Regions from separate parts of the Paenibacillus sp. NPDC057886 genome, predicted to be linked through region 2. Evidence: riboswitches for the same ligand, from Rfam matches in the RefSeq annotation. Region 2 holds a riboswitch; each other region holds the start of a gene.
The links. A riboswitch is a leader RNA that binds a small molecule or an ion and turns the genes downstream of it on or off. The one in region 2 is predicted to bind thiamine pyrophosphate.
Positions count from the first base shown of each region.

Region 1: linked by a shared signal. The riboswitch ahead of thiC (phosphomethylpyrimidine synthase ThiC) and the one ahead of ACFVQB_RS24645 (ABC transporter substrate-binding protein) in region 2 are both predicted to bind thiamine pyrophosphate.
Region 3: linked by a shared signal. The riboswitch ahead of ACFVQB_RS04960 (thiaminase II/PqqC family protein) and the one ahead of ACFVQB_RS24645 (ABC transporter substrate-binding protein) in region 2 are both predicted to bind thiamine pyrophosphate.

Region 1 is NZ_JBHVMZ010000007.1:61,438-67,116, reverse strand. It holds gene ACFVQB_RS23255 (alpha/beta hydrolase) at 1-245, opposite strand, end outside; gene ACFVQB_RS23250 (IclR family transcriptional regulator) at 604-1,347, shown strand; TPP riboswitch at 1,467-1,580, shown strand; gene thiC (phosphomethylpyrimidine synthase ThiC) at 1,957-3,741, shown strand; gene ACFVQB_RS23240 (aspartate/glutamate racemase family protein) at 4,258-4,950, opposite strand; gene ACFVQB_RS23235 (hypothetical protein) at 5,153-5,320, opposite strand.
Region 2 is NZ_JBHVMZ010000007.1:360,530-366,208, forward strand. It holds gene ACFVQB_RS24635 (VOC family protein) at 183-569, shown strand; gene ACFVQB_RS24640 (NAD-dependent epimerase/dehydratase family protein) at 586-1,341, shown strand; TPP riboswitch at 1,488-1,600, shown strand; gene ACFVQB_RS24645 (ABC transporter substrate-binding protein) at 1,823-2,863, shown strand; gene ACFVQB_RS24650 (thiamine-binding protein) at 3,120-3,410, shown strand; gene ACFVQB_RS24655 (ABC transporter permease) at 3,410-4,168, shown strand; gene ACFVQB_RS24660 (ABC transporter ATP-binding protein) at 4,212-5,111, shown strand; gene ACFVQB_RS24665 (TatD family hydrolase) at 5,207-5,679, shown strand, end outside.
Region 3 is NZ_JBHVMZ010000001.1:1,109,834-1,115,512, reverse strand. It holds gene ACFVQB_RS04980 (DHA2 family efflux MFS transporter permease subunit) at 1-799, shown strand, start outside; gene ACFVQB_RS04975 (TetR/AcrR family transcriptional regulator) at 970-1,869, opposite strand; gene ACFVQB_RS04970 (GNAT family N-acetyltransferase) at 1,919-2,452, opposite strand; gene ACFVQB_RS04965 (thiaminase II/PqqC family protein) at 2,496-2,705, opposite strand; partial or broken gene ACFVQB_RS04960 (thiaminase II/PqqC family protein) at 2,691-2,906, opposite strand; TPP riboswitch at 3,093-3,191, opposite strand; gene ACFVQB_RS04955 (hypothetical protein) at 3,238-3,528, opposite strand; gene ACFVQB_RS04950 (NAD(P)/FAD-dependent oxidoreductase) at 3,537-4,667, opposite strand; gene ACFVQB_RS04945 (AraC family transcriptional regulator) at 4,909-5,679, shown strand, end outside.

The sequences.
Region 1 (5,679 bases), 300 kb from region 2:
ATGTCTTGATACTTCATGTTCTTCGCCTGCATGGGATTGGAGAATACAGGCGCTACAGTTGGATTGGATAATACCCAAGCAATATAACCGTGTAGTGCAATGAAACAAAAGAGCAGAAAAAAAACAACGGAGAGCAACAACGCCACGACAATATGTTTGAACCGGATCAGCCTCGGTGATAACGAAGAAGGCAGATCTGACACTTTCGTTTGCAGCGGGGCTTCGCTCTGGGATGTCGGATACATGATTGCCCCTCCTTTAAAAATCAAATGAAGATAACAACGAATCGAACAGAGCGGATAAATAATTTTTCTGACTACTTATGAAGCAAAATCTTAATTTAATATATCTTTATCGTATGTTCCAATATAGTCAAAGTCAATTGATTGGAGGCATTTGTTACGCAATTGTTATATAGTTCTGAAGATATCTGGTTAACATTTCCTTAGGGTGCAAATAGCAGGGGATTTTAATTTATAAAAAGAAAATATTTACAAATATCCCTATTCCAAATGGCGCTTTTTGGTTTACAGATGAGACCGTTTCTCATATAATTTATGTAACCAAGTTTCATGTGATGAAACATGAGGAGGGCAACTTGCCATGGAAGACCGAAAGTTAACCGTCCGGGCTGTAGAACGGGCGCTGGATATATTATTGTGTTTTACAACCCGCAGTGATCTGGGGCTCACAGAAATTGCCAGCCAGATCGGCCTGCACAAAAGTACAGTCCATCGTCTGATGGCTACTTTGGAGGACAAGGGGTTCGTGATTCGGGATGCAGCCACCGAGAAGTATCGACTTGGCATACGCATCTGGGAACTGTCTGCCCATATGTCTCGCAGCGATGATCCTGCTATTCTGCTACTGCCTGCAATGGAGCGGCTCAGAGATCGACTGGGCGAAACCGTGAGCTTATATCTGCGTGATGGCAGTGAGCGGATTCGAATTCAAGCCGTACAGAGTGATCAGGCGATTCGTCGTGTAGCTCCGGTGGGCGTCAGACTTCCGTTATCCGTGGGAGCATCCAGCAAAGTGCTGATGGCTTTTGCTACCGAAGAGGACCGCGAAGATCTGATGAATGGGCCGGAGTGGCCGGTATTTATCGATCCCAAAGTATATTTGGCACAGATGAAAGACATTCTGGAATATGGCTACGCAACAAGTTATGAGGAACGTGAACCGGGAGCCGCGGCAGTATCTGTACCGATCATGGATCGGAAAGGCAACATTGCTGCTGCCCTGTCCGTATCCGGGCCTGTTAGTCGCCTCTCGCAGGAGACGTTGCATGAATACGCTCCTGTGCTGAAGGAAGCTGCTACACAGATGGGACTTATGTTATCCTGATTTTATGTTCTGGAATATAAAGGTTGTTTTTATGATTCGGTTGCGCTACTCTGTAATGGACGGCCCAACGGGGTCAGCATAATTGAATATGAATCTGCGGCTTAGATGCTGCAACTTGTTAACGTTACTGGGGGAGTCCGAATTGTCCGGACTGAGACGGAATCGCATGAGATTCCGGACCCTTTGCACCTGATCTGGATCATACCAGCGTAGGGAAGTAATCGGCGATACGACCACGAACACCATATGATGTGACCTATGGATGGACTCCGTTAAGGCGTCTGTATTAGGGGCGTTATTGGTGATGGACATAAGCCGGTTCCCTTGGGAACCGGCTTTTTTTATACAGTAAACAGGCGGAAGCTGGTGTCAGAGCTGCTTTTGGATAAAGAGCTGGGAGCCATTGGCGAGCATTGGGGTGGATATCTTTTGCCTCGACTGTCTGTATTACTTGAAGTGTATGTCCCTATTTTGTGTTGTATGGTCGCTCTTTCTTTTTCTATGCTGTGGATGATTTTGGACCCGTGCGCAAGCATTTCAATCCAGGCGATCACCAATGAGGAGGAGACAAGAGCGATGAGCACAGGAAAACAAACGGGACAAGAAGCGATGGGACAGGACAAGCAGGATCAGCAGTTGGCAAAGGAAAAAGGTACGGTGGGGCGGGTTCAGCCCTTCCCGGGCAGCCGCAAAGTGTACATTCATGGCTCACGACCGGACATTGCTGTACCGGAGCGTGAAATTGCCCTTCATGACACCAATACTCCCCAAGGGGTGGAGCATAACGAACCGCTGCGTGTCTACGATACGAGCGGGCCAATGACCGATCCCGAATTTCATGCCGATATCCGGGCAGGTCTGCCGGCGCTGCGTACCCGCTGGATTACGGAGCGTGAAGATGTTGAAGCCTACCAGGGACGAACGGTAAGACCGGAGGATAACGGACTGAAACCGGGAGGGAAGCGAACTGGAGCCGAGAAGTATCCAGGCTTGCGTGGTAAACCATTACGGGGACAGGCAGGGCGCAGCGTGACCCAAATGCATTATGCACGGCAGGGAATGATCACGCCGGAGATGGAGTTCGCCGCTATTCGTGAAGGGGTGGAGCCGGAGTTTGTACGGCAGGAGCTGGCGAGTGGCAGAGCCATCCTGCCGTCGAACATCAATCACCCGGAGAGTGAGCCGATGCTGATCGGGCGTCATTTTCATGTGAAGATCAATGCGAACATCGGAAACTCTGCGGTATCTTCTTCCATCGAGGAAGAGGTGGAGAAGATGACTTGGGCGGTACGTTGGGGTTCGGATACGGTGATGGATCTTTCCACAGGCAAGGACATTCATACAACCCGCGAATGGATCATCCGCAATTCACCTGTACCAATTGGAACAGTACCGCTCTATCAGGCGCTGGAGAAGGTCAATGGGGAAGCCGAAGCACTGACCTGGGACTTGTATCGTGACACGCTCATAGAGCAGGCAGAGCAGGGTGTGGACTACTTTACGATCCATGCAGGCGTGCTGCTGCGATATATTCCGATGACCGCCAAGCGCATGACGGGCATTGTGTCACGGGGCGGGTCCATCATGGCAGCATGGTGCCTTGCGCATCATCAGGAGAATTTTTTGTATACCCATTTTGAAGAAATCTGCGAGATTATGAAAAGGTATGATGTAGCCTTCTCTCTCGGAGATGGACTCCGCCCAGGCAGCATCTATGATGCCAATGATGAAGCCCAGATGGCGGAACTGGCTACGCTCGGCGAACTGACACAGATTGCATGGAAGCATGATGTGCAGGTGATGATTGAAGGTCCGGGACATGTGCCGATGCACAAGATTAAGGAGAATGTCGATCTCCAGATGGAGATTTGCAAAGAGGCGCCTTTCTATACGCTGGGACCGCTGACGACCGATATTGCACCAGGCTATGACCATATTACCTCAGCCATTGGAGCGGCGATGATCGGTTGGTTCGGAACGTCGATGCTCTGTTATGTTACGCCAAAAGAGCATCTGGGCCTGCCCAATAAGGAGGATGTGCGGGAAGGGGTTATCGCCTACAAGATCGCTGCTCATGCCGCTGATCTGGCGAAAGGTCACCCTCGTGCCCAGCGGCGGGACGATGCGCTGTCCAAAGCACGGTTCGAGTTCCGCTGGCGCGATCAGTTCAACCTGTCACTCGACCCGGAACGTGCGCTATCCTACCACGATGAGACGTTGCCGGCCGAAGGGGCTAAGGAAGCCCATTTCTGCTCCATGTGCGGGCCGAAATTTTGCAGCATGCGCATTACGCAGGATATTCGTGCCTTTGCCGCGGACAAAGGTTTGTCCGAAAATGAGGCTGTGGCAGCGGGCATGTTGGAAAAGGCTGAGGAATACCGGACCCGCCCTTAGGCGTCGTTACAGCGCAATCTGGGCGGCCTGACATAGTGAAAAGCCGTTCCTCTCCGTGATTGCGGAGACGAGCGGCTCTTACTTGGTATGTGGTACGTACACTTCATTTCGAAGGACAAGGATTACGACACAACATATTTTATCAGTTATAGGTTGATTGTCTCACAGGTGTTTAATAAAATGAATATAAGTAAAAACAAATAAGAGTAGCCAGGCCAATGGCTACTCCTGCACAGCATTTGCGGTAGGTATTCCTCCAAGTGCAGCATAATTCAGACGAAGTGACCCGTCAGGCCGTCAACCTGTGGCGGGTCACTTCTTTTTACGGTCGATGTATGTCAGGAGCGCAATAATTAACATTGCGAACACGATTACGTCGTTGAAAGAGAAGTTCATAGGATCACCTCCCACCGGAGGCAACCTATTTCCCACCACAAATTGGCTGTACAAAATAATTATGCCATTCGAAAGTCTCTCATTCGAGAGTCTTTTTATTTTGCTTCATGAGCTCAACACTTAACGCTGGGCCAAGCTCAAATTCTTCTCCAAGTACGCCGCAAGTGATGCTAGCGGACTATAAATCGCAATGCCTGTGTTTGCTGTGACCCGGGCTGCTGCGGGAGCCATGGACAGTTGAGCGGCGACTACCGTGCTATCCGGGTACTGCTCACCAAGTTGCAGTAATCCGGTGCTCACCGCAGCAAGATAGCCTTCCTTATCACCTCGCATAATTAACTCGAATGTCCCCGGAATCAGTGCAGCTTCAGTCTCAACTGCTTCGATCCCATTTCGCTGCCCATCCCCATCTTTTTGCTGCAAAGCCTGATTCACCCGCGCCATCGTTCCCTCAATCGTTGCGGGGTTGGTAAACGCTAGGATGTATTCACCAGGATTCTGCTGCATTTCCACAAGTAATGGATCATCAATGCCAACCACGGGCACGGGAACATACTGTGCCACCTGCTCAAGTACGACCGCAAACAGGGTACAGGTGACGAGGATGGCATCTGCATGGCAGTGCGCGATCCATTGCAGCGTTTGTGAGACTTTCTCATGCGTAACTGCCTCGGTGAAATCAGCATCATGTTTGAGGCGATCCAGACCCGGATCGACATAATGTACAAGTTCAACCTCATAAGGAGCGAGAGCTTCTTCAATCAGTGCAATATTGGAATAGTGAGCGTGAAAACAGCCAATGGTCATCATCATACTTGCCCCCTGAAATGGATTATGTCTCATATAAGTTTCGCAGATATTTAACCCATTATAGGGATGTGACAATAAACTGTACATATTTAAATTACTGTGGTAACTACATTTATCGTGAAAACGCGAATAACCGTTCATCCACAACTTCGCAGAGGAACGGTGCAACCACGTTAGCGATTCTCAATTCGCTCATCATTTCATTCTATCTCAAGGATGGGGCAGCATTCTTTTTCGCCATTTTTTGTTGCAAAATTTCATGAAAGGATAGACCTTGAGTGTTCTCATTCTCCTTTTTGGGAGCAGTGGTCGCCGTGTTGCGCGGATATTGGTGGTGGTACGGGATCATTTGCTGAATAGGCATGCGGATCATCTTGGTTCCTCCTTTAATGCATTTTCGAATATGCATAAGTGATTATTAATAGGTTATGTATTCCGACGGGTTATCGTCTCTGTTACGCAAATAGGTATATGTGACTTGTTAGACGAAACAGGCAACTTTAAGGTGTAATTCCAATTGGATTGTAGTGATTTTACCCCGTATTCAGGAGATGTAAACGTTTTTAAGTAAATTCAGGAGGAAAGGACCGCATATGTGAGGTCTCGTATGGGAGGATAGAAGCGGTTGTTAAGTGAATAGACCCAGTTTTGGGAATGCCAATTGTGTCGAAATTAAGACATATTGTCTGGTTGTATAGGTACGACGCAAGCTTGCTAACTTGGTACCATGGT
Region 2 (5,679 bases):
TCTCATCCTCTCTGTTTACCTTCGTAATTATAGAGATGACGAACCCCTCCACATAAGTGAACATTCTGTGAACAAATATAATTTTTCCAAATTAAAATCGGATTTGACAACCTCGTATTAGAGCCCTATCATATCCCTTAAAATGGTAGAATTATTCTCTACATATAAGGAGGATTTGGATAATGAGTTTTCAAAAGCGCATTGACCACGTCGGCATTGCCGTTCGTGATCTGGAGACCACGCTGCGTTTCTATACGGAGATTGTTGGTCTTGAATTGAAAGACCGGGTAACCCATACCAACGGTGTCATTCAGCTCGCCTTTCTCGGCTTCAACGGAAGCCATGAGACCGAGATTGAGTTGATTCAGGGATACAGCGACAAGCTGCCTTCCGAAGGTACGGTGCACCATTTTGCCATCCATGTCGATGACCTTGAGTCTGAGTACAACCGCATTAAGGAAACCGAGGCCGAGTTTATTGATGGAGAGATTATTACACTGCCTAACGGTTACCGTTATTTCTTCATCTATGGACCTGAAAAGGAATGGATTGAGTTCTTCCAGCGTTAAGAATTGGAGCTGATTTATGAACATTTTAATTACCGGCGCAGCCGGAAAAATTGGACGTGACTTGTCCCAACACTTGTCAGAAGCATTTCACCTGCGACTAACGGATTTGAATATCGATAGACTGCATACGTATCAAGGGACAAGCCATGAGATTATGACACTGGATGTGACAGATCCCGAAGCCTGTCAGCACGCTTGCGAAGGCATGGATGTGGTTGTACATCTGGCAGGCGATCCTTCCCCGCATGCCGGGTTCTATGAATCGTTGTTGGATATCAATATCAAGGGTACATTTAATGTATTCCGTGCAGCTCAAGACCAAGGTGTGCGGAGAATCATTCTGGCAAGCAGTGCACAGACGATCGAGGGGTATCCCATTGATGCTCAAGTCTATCCGGACATGCCGACACGCCCACGAAATTTATACGGGGTTAGCAAATGTTTTGGAGAATCGCTCGCTTCCTATTTTGCGTATACCGAAGGTTTACAAAGTGTAGCAATACGTATAGGTGCATATGATGATTTTCAACCGGATGGACCAGCGCTGGAGGCAAGGGATATGAGCGCGTATATTAGTCCGGCTGACTTGTGTGATTTGATGTTCAAAGCAATTACAGCTCCAGATCTGGAGCCCTTCACCATACTGCATGGGATCTCGAATAATCGGTTTAAACGATTGAATCTGGAAACCACTCAGAAACAGGTAGGCTATGACCCGAAATCCGATGCTTTTGCACTCAGTCAGATTTCCTTATATGATTCGCCACGATAATTATTGAAAATAACACATCTTAACAGGCTGTTATACACATGTATGATGGCCTGTTTGATTATCGCATCCATCTCCTCTATCCAGTTCCTGACTGGACATGCATGGGCCTCTGGCCTATAATTACACCTAGTAATGCCCGTAACTTCATAGTTTCCCAGGGGAGTCGGAATAGGCCGGCTGAGAGTGTATCCCACCAAGATACTGACCCTTAGACCTGATCTGGATCATGCCAGCGTAGGAATCGGAGTATATCGAATTGGCCCAGCCTCTTTGCTGAGTGCCACATCTCTAACGCCTGCACGCGTCCCGGATTACCGGGGCGCTTTTTTAATGTTCTTTTCTATAGTCAGAGAGCTAAAAAAAAGTGACGTCATCCGGATCATAGCTGGTATAAATCTGTTGATTTATGCAAGAAGCTTGGATATGAAGCCAAGGAGTACCCCGTGCCACTGGCCGGACAACATGAAGGAGAGAAATGAAGATGAGATGGCGTAAAATGATGGGCCTAATGCTCTTGTGCGTACTACTAGTGGCTGTGGCCGCATGTGGCGGCAAAGAAGCTGCACCTTCAGGAGAAAATGGCAGCAGCAACACCGAAAACAGCAATGAAGGTGACAACGCAGCCCTCAAGGACATTAAAGTGGTGCTGGACTGGACACCAAATACGAATCATACCGGCCTGTATGCGGCCGTAGATCAAGGTTTTTACAAAGCCGAAGGCTTGAATGTAGAGATTGTACAGCCAGGTGCCGGAGGCGCGGATACCATGGTGGCTTCGAACGAAGTGCCTTTTGGCGTAAGTTATCAGGAGAGTGTGACCCAGGCCCGCACACAGGGCGTACCGCTCGTGTCCATCGCTGCAGTCATTCAGCATAACACGTCCGGATTTGCCGCTCCGGTAGATCGGAACATCAAGTCTCCCAAAGATTTTGAAGGCAAAACTTACGGTGGCTGGGGCTCCCCGGTAGAAGAAGCCGTGATGCAGTCCATTATGGAAGGCGAAGGCGCTAATGTATCCAAAGTCAAAAATATTAATATGGGCGATGCAGACTTCTTCACCGCTGTAAAACGCGATATCGACTTTGCCTGGATTTTCTACGCGTGGACGGGTATTGAAGCCCAACTGCGCGGCGAACCGATCGACATGCTATATGTGAAGGATTATTCTGAAGCGCTGGACTACTACACACCTGTACTCGTGACGAATGAACAGACGATTCAGAACGATCCCGAGCTGGTTAAAGCGTTCTTGAAAGCAACTTCCGAAGGATATCAATATGCGATTGAACATCCCGAAGACGCTGCCAACATTCTGATCAAGGCCGTACCGGATCTGGATAAGGACCTTGTGCTGGCAAGCCAAAAGTGGCTGAGTCCGAAATATCAGGATGACGCACCGCGCTGGGGTGAGCAGAAGCAGGAAGTATGGCAGAACTACACGGATTGGATGTTTAGCAAAAAGCTGCTCGATGAGCAGGTAGATGTATCCAAGGCGTATACAAACGAGTTTCTACCCCAATAAAAATTGTTTAAGTTTAACTTTTATTACACCAGAACGAAGAGTGCAGAACCCATCTGAAGAAGCGAAGCGCTCACCTAAAAGCTTTCTGAAAGAAAGCTCCTTCGAAAGCATATGCTATCCCCGGATTTCCTCCGTTAAAAATCGTTAAAGAAATCCGGGGATAACAGTGATCGGAAGAGGGTACTGCAATCGGAGTGGGAAAGTGTAAAGCTGGTTTAACTCATGCAATTTAACCCGAAAGGAAGCGTGATCTTTCATGGCAAGTACACTACTCAGCATTCAAGTCATTCCCAAAACGCCAAATGGCGAAAATTCTTATCCTTACGTTGATCGTGCCATTGAAGTTATTCAGCAGTCCGGCTTGAAATATCAGGTTAATCCACTGGATACCACGATGGAGGGAGAACTGGAGGAACTGCTGGAGGTTGTCCGAAAAATGCACGAAGTTCTTGTGGAAGCCGGCAGTCCGAGCATCATCTCACAGATCAAGATCGCCCATAGCCCAAGCGGCTTCAGCATGGACACCCTGACGGAGAAATATCGCTAATGCATGCCTATTGGAAAAGCGTATGGCCGCCCTTTGTGGCGGTTATTCTCTTTATAGCGATATGGCAGGGAGCCGTCTCCCTATTCCATATTGAGAAATGGATGCTGCCTGCGCCTTCGGACATCGCCCATGAAGCAGCGTCCCAAGCCGATCGACTTGGCATGCATGCATGGGCAACAATCCAGCTGACATTGATTGGGTTCGCAGCAGGTACGCTCGTGGGATTACTGATTGCGATGGTGCTGCATTTGATTCCATTTTTGAAATCTGCACTCTATCCATTACTTATTCTTAGTCAAAATATACCGACCATCGCGCTTGCTCCGCTCTTGCTGATCTGGTTCGGATTTGGACTGCTGCCCAAACTGATTACCATCATCCTGGTCTGCTTCTTCCCGGTGGCTGTAGCTGCCATGGACGGGTTGACCCGCACCGATGCGGCGATGATGAACTATATGCGCATGGCTGGTGCAAAACGTGGCCAAATTTTCTGGAAGCTCGAACTGCCACATGCGCTGCCTTCGGTGTTCTCGGGGATTAAAATTGCCGCTACGTACAGCGTCATGGGTGCCATCATCGCTGAATGGATCGGTGCAGATAAGGGCATCGGCTATTATATGATGCTGCAAAAATCGGCCTATCGGACGGATCGTCTTTTCGTGGCAATCATGATTATTGTGGCATTGAGTCTGCTGCTCTTCCTGCTCATTGCCCTACTTGAGAAATTGCTCGTTCGCTGGCGGCCGCAGAAGCGATAATGTTGAAATATGCCCCATCTAAAGGTTAGGAAGTGATGACAAAATGACACCCGAACACAACGAGCGGGTAACTGCTGCCCCGGATGAAGGTGCAACCACTCCAACGCGTAACAGAGTTCCTGAACATGGAGCCGTGACCTTAAATGCACATCATTCATCACCAGCGTTAGAAGTGCTGAGCGTGCATGCTTCGTTCCGCGAGCGGCGCAGCATTTTACCCGTTCTGGATGACCTGTCCCTGACCGTGGAACAAGGGGAATTCGTAGCCATCGTCGGCCCTTCCGGCTGCGGCAAAAGCACCCTGTTTCACATCATCGGCGGCCTGCTGAAACCACAGGAGGGCCAGATCCTGATGAATGGTCAGGATGTTACCGGACAACGCGGCAAGATTAGCTATATGCCGCAGCAGCCTGCCCTCTTCCCATGGCGTACCATTGAGGACAATGTGCTGCTTGCAGGTGAAGTGTCTGCGGATGCACCACCCCGGGCTAAGGCGCTTGCAGATGCCCGGGAATGGCTGGGCAGTGTCGGACTGGCCGGATTCGAACAAGCCTATCCGCATATGTTATCGGGCGGCATGCAGCAGCGGGTTGCATTTCTGCGCGCCCTGCTCAGTCCGCAGGAGCTGATGCTGCTGGACGAGCCTTTCAGTGCGCTGGATGCACTGACCCGCAGCGACATGCAGCGCTGGCTGCTCGATATCTGGGAACAGAACCGCCGCTCGGTGTTGTTCATTACGCATAATATCGAGGAAGCATTATTGCTTGCTGACCGTATCTATGTTTTATCGAATCGGCCTGCGGCTGTACTTCACGAGGTCGATGTTCCCTTTGATCGTCCACGTCGCGAAGCGATTACGGAGGAATCTGCTTTTCTTGAACGCAAACGGCAGATTTCCCAGTGGATGAGAGAAGAACAGCAGAAAACCCGCCTATCTAAATAGTGCGGGTTTTTAAGTTATTATTCCCCTTAAATGGGTGATCCAAGACAAACTACTCTGCGTATCATTGATAAAAGACAAAAAGGAGGGGTCCATCCATGCAATCAACAGCTTTTGCACCCTTGATCGATGCTCATCTTCACCTGGACAAATATACACCTGAAGAACAACGTGAGATGCTGCATTCCTTCTCATCCCAGCAGGTTGAAGCCGTCATCGCTGTTTCCATGAATTTGGCGTCTGCCCAGACCAACCTGGAACTAGCTTCACAATACCCCCGCACCGTATATCCGGCCTTTGGTTTCCATCCCGAGCAGCCCCTGCCGTCCCTGGCAGAACAGAATCTGTTCTTCGAATGGATTGAAAAGCATATGGGACAAGCCATAGCGATTGGGGAGGTCGGATTGCCTTATTACAACCGGCAGGAAGCCGAACAGATGGGACAACGCTTTGATCAGAGCCGCTATATTGATCTGTTGGAGCAATTTATCCAGTTGGCGAAACGGCACGGTAAACCGATTGTACTACACGCTGTATACGAAGATGCCGATATCGCCTGTGACCTGCTGGA
Region 3 (5,679 bases), on a different contig from region 2:
AATCATATGCCTTGCAGCAGGAGTTGTTTCTCTTGGACTGTTCACATGGAGACAGCTCGCATCTGCTAATCCACTGCTCGATCTGCGTGCTTTCAAGTATAATATGTTCTCACTGACCACGATCATTAATATCGCGATCACGATGATCATGTATGCTGATATGATGTTGCTGCCTTTATACCTTCAAAATGCACGGGGTTACACTGCATTGGAGTCCGGATTATTATTGCTTCCTGGAGCGCTTGTCATGGGTTTCCTGATGCCAATAACGGGTAGATTGTTTGACCGGTTTGGCGCAAAATGGCTGGCGATTATCGGGATGGTTATCACGATCGTAACCACCATTGGTTTCATCGATCTAACGGATTCTACCAGCTATACCTACTTGGTATTAATGTCAACAGGTCGCCGAATTGGTATGGCCTTGCTCATGATGCCAATCCAAACGGCAGGTTTGAATCAACTGCCACCAAGACTAGGACCACACGGTACAGCGATATCCAACACCGTCAGACAAGTAGCTGGCGCTGTGGGTACTTCATTGCTCGTAAGTGTAATGACCAGTCGCACAACAGCACATGTACAGGATATGGTTGCAACGGGTGCAGCCAAAGGCTTAACCCAGCAGCAGTTGGGAATGGAATCCATGATCCAGGGAATTAATGATGCTTATGTTGTCATTATCGGCATTGCCGTTCTCGGATTACTACTCTCCTTCTTCATTAAACGTACCAAACAAGCAACGGAGGAAGACGCTAAGCAACCTGTCAGACAAAAAGTCTCGATGAATACAAATTAAGCATAACATTTACATGAATTACATCATGTAGAGACGTCTATTGCATGTAATACAAAAAGCGGCAGATCAGGACCTTAAGCTTCACGTCCAATCTGCCGCTTTTTTTGTATTACATAATAAAAAATAAGCAATAGCTTCTCCACTTTAGTGAGAACTTCTGCGCTAACATTTTATTTGGTGCTCTCCATCGGGAGCTGTCTGATTTGTTCGAGATACGACCTGCAAACTTTGACAATCCTGCTAGCCTCAGAATGCAGAGAAGACAATTCAAATTCCGTTTGATACGCCTGCAGCGTTACTTCCAACATGGAAATATTGATTTCTTTCTGCTCAACTAAAGCAAGCAGCCCTTTGGTCAGTTCTTTCGCTTTAATAGACACTTCTGAGTGGAGAATGGAATGACTGAATTTCTGAAGACCCACAATCAGGTTGTTTTTATCCAGAACAATTTCTTTGGAATCAGGAGCGATTATCGAAAGACTTGGAAAATCAATAATATGTTCTTGTCTTTCCAGCATGGAACGAAGCAAAATTTCAATGTAGTTCAGGATTTTGGGCACAAGATGGTTCCAATCCGGTTGGTCAAGATGGAAGTTTCTCCACATGTTCGAGATTTGATGGATCATGCCAAAGCCAAAAATAGCACCTTCATAAGAAAAGGGTTTCAATTCTTCACCAAATACCTGGACCAGCCGTTCAGATAACCAATTTAATTGCATGCGGGTCAAATTTTTCAGATCGCATTCTCCAGAGTAGAAGCCTGTCCAGAATAACTCCACAACCAGCTTTTTTTCCGGCAAAATCATCGGCACCATAATCTGATCCACCAGCAAGTCAAAATCGGAAGCGTAGCTTTGGCTCTCCAAATCTTTGCGAATCTTCATGTCCTCCTGTACACGCTGCTCCAGAATGGCTAGAATACAATCATCCTTTGAACCAAAGAATTTATAAAATGTCCCTTTGGACACACCTGACTCGTCTAGAATCATTTGAATGGAGGTGTTGGTCACCCCATATTTTTCAAAGAGTACAAGCGCTGAGTCCAATAACATTTGTTTCCGTTTATTCATAAGCTCCCCCTGGATGATTTGGGTGGTTCACGTCAAGACATCTAATAATCTACTGCAAATCGACTGCAAACATCACATGTTCCTTCCAAATTCCCTTGATTTTAATATTCTGGCGGTCCGTCTCCTGGAAACCCGCCTTGCGAAGCACTTGAATCGATCCGGCATTGTCGGGCAGCGCACCTGCCTCCACTCGTTTTATTCCCGCTTCATTCATGGCAAAATCCAGTGCTAGCCGAAGGGCTTCGCTCATGTATCCCTTGCCATTCTGCACCTGATCGAGCACATAACCAACAATCCATTTGGTGGTGGAATCCAGTTCAAGTTCAAATAGAGAAATCTCTCCAATGAGCTCATGTGTATTGTTCATGAAGATCCCGAAAGAGTAACGTTTCCCTTCTTCCCTGGCCTTGTTCCAACCTTCAAGAAGAGAGATCTGGCCCTCCAGTGTATAGAATGTATCCGATCGTTCACTTGCCGATATTTCTTCGAAAACAGCCCGGTTACGGAACTGCAAATCCAGCAGTGACGGCGCGTCCTCCACGTTCAAAAATCGTAAATAGATACGTTCTCCACGATTGTCCATCTGTATGTTCATCCTTATCTCTGGTTGTAGTAGATTGCATTCATCAGAAGTACGAGAGTTGCCGTTTATAAGCCATATCCCAGAACAGATATTCAAATTCAACACTTCTTCTGAATATGTCTTCAACGGCTTCCAGTTCCTGCTCGGTTTTATGTTCACATAATGCATCCAGTGTATCATAGAACCATTCGAATGAGTCGCGGAATTCATCACTTGCATAATTTTCATCCAGCGTAATCCCAAATCCATTCATGTAATTTCGATGCAAATCCATTTCTTCGTACAGAATAGCGTGTTGAATCACCGTAAAGTTTGTCATCAGTTTTTCATCTATCGCCTTCACCGCACCCATGGCAAAAATCTTCGCATATTCAATCAGATATGTATAGTCCTGAAGAAGATAAAACTTAAACGCTTCCTGATCCAGTGTACCTTTCCCCATTTCGTGCAAAAAAGGATGGTTGTATCCATCTTCTCATACGGTTCTGGACTTATCTTTTAACGTTCTTGAAAATGACATGATCATGTCTCCTTTTATTAAAATGATAATGTCCCATCTTCAATCCAGCTATCGCGTTCTCTCATCCAAAATGCAAACCAAAAAGCCCTTGTCCTATTTTCGGCAAGGGCAAAATAACATGAGTACATGTCATTTGCTCCCTACGTCAGTATTAACTAACAGGTTCAAAGGGTCAGGTTTTAACCTTCTCAACTGCGAACAGTCCCCCTGCAAATAGCTCAGGCTTATTACAACATGTGTTTTTCCAAATGTCAAACCATTCCTATTAATCTTCAAGTTCCCCTAAATCTTCTTGCAAGTTCTTAAGTCGAATGCGGATATCCTTAATCATACTTTGCAATTTGTTTAACTCATCCACCAATTGTTGCTCATTAGAGACGTTTGTCGCTGAAGTTGAATGATACGCTGGAGACATCCTTAACTGATTTAAGTCCGATTCATATACCCTCCGCTCTTCCTCGGCTTTTGCCAATTCCTCCTCGGCGATGCCAATCTGGTGCTCCAGATAGATGATGTCTGAGGAGTTGCCGTGAGTTAAGCGCTGTGAATATGTCATAGTTCACCTCATTTCTGATCATCCATTGCTTTTCCAAGGTCATATGGCTGAATATCGATATCCAAATCCATACCCAAAGCCAGCTTGGCCAGTTGACTTCCAATAAAAGGCCCCATCGTTAATCCGGACGCTCCAAGCCCGTTAGCTGTGATCAAACCATCCCAACCAGGAACAGCACCCATTACCGGAAGAAAACCCGGTGTAAACGGACGGAATCCTACTCTTACTTCCTCAAACGTGCTATCAGCTAAACCGGGAGCCAGTTCCAACCCTTTATTCAAAATTTCCTGCATTCCTCCTGCGGTTACTCTTGTATCATAGCCTTCAATATCATTTTCGTGAGTCGCCCCGATCACAATCTTCTGTTGATCAAAGGCTAACAGATATTGATCCGAAGGAGGCATGACTACAGGCCAGTTTCCAGTGTCTTCTCGATTGTGAACCTGCAAATGCATAATTTGCGCCTTCTGATAATGAACCTTGAAATCAATGCCCAAAGGCTTGAACAGTTCACTCGCCCAAGCGCCGGCACACACAATAACCTCGTCAGCCGATATGATTTTACCGTCAACAACGACTCCGGTCACCCGGTCCGATTCAAATTGAAGTGCCGCGTCCCCATTCATCAGGACCGCTCCATTTCGCTGTGCCGATCGGATTAAGGCATCACGCAGTGCACGTCCATCGATACGCGCAGCACCGCTGATGTAGACTGACTGAACGTTTTCCTCCAGAAGAGGAAAACGCTCATGGGTTTCTTTTGCATCCAGACGGGTAATATCCGCAATCTCCGGTGCATCTTCTTTACGAAGGTGTGCCCGCTCCTGCATCTTGTTGATTTTCTCCACATCCGTATGAATACTAAGCGCACCCACTTGAGCATATCCTGTTTCCGTTTCCCCTTCACTTTTGAGTTCTTCAATTAATCCGGGATAAAAACGTGCACCTGCCTTGGCAAGCTGATACCAATCCTGGTTGCGGCGCTGAGATAACCAGGGACAGATGATCCCGGCAGCAGCATCCGTAGCCTGTCCCCAATCTTTCCGGTCTATAATAAGAACTTCCGCACACCGCTTTGCCAATTGATACGCTGTGGAAGCCCCAAGAATTCCTGATCCTACGACGATGACTTTCTTCATGACTGCATCCCTTTCCTAAATCACTGTATCCATTATAGCGTATACTGTTTGGTCTGATAATGGCAAGGCATCGACATCGCAAAACATATTCCTAAAAGGTTTTCGATAAGAGGGTTGTCGAATTAAATAGACCGTATAAATTAATGTTATTTATGTAATATAATTCAAATCAATTTTCTTTTAACGCTGTATACACGCCATTTACGCCACGATCTTTCACGAAATGAGGAATAACACAACGATGCCGAAACCTAGTATGGGGAATTCGCTGGATACCGATATGCCGCTTATGATTACAGGTCAAAACCAGCTGACCGTAGATGAATTAATGAATTGGAACGGCCATTCACGGGATTACAGTATTGTGCAGTGTATCGGAGGAACAGGGAAAATCGCAGCCCAAAATCATGAGTTTTCGATCCGGGAAGGAACCACTCTTATTATGTTCCCGGAGGTGACATACCGTTACGACAATCTGAGTGATTCATTGTTGTTCGATTGTCTGTCCTTTAATGGCTATTTATTGCCCCGGTTTCTGCATACCTTGCAGATCGGGGAGCTGCGCGCCTTCAAGCCGGATGGAATGCTTCATATCCTGTTGCATGAAATAACGTTGGCGCTGCAGTCCCGGCACAAGGATCAGATCTGGCACGTATCGGCATTGCTATACATGCTTCTGGTCAGATTAACGATTGATGGAGATCGTTATGGTGCTTATGAACGCTCGGATGCACGATTAAAGCTGGCCGGACTTGTTACTTTTATCAAGCAAAATTATCATCAGGATATCTCGCTCTCCATGCTGGCTCAGCAAATGGACGTCACCGAACAACATTTAAATCGGATATTCAAAAAGGAATTCCAAATGACTCCGCTTGATTATCTGACACGATATCGGTTGTTGAAAGCCAAGGAAATGCTCGTCCACGACGCTGGAATAACGGCCCACGAGATTGCCCGGGCTGTCGGTTTCAACAGCGCCAGTTATTTTGGATCCGTATTCAAAAAATAT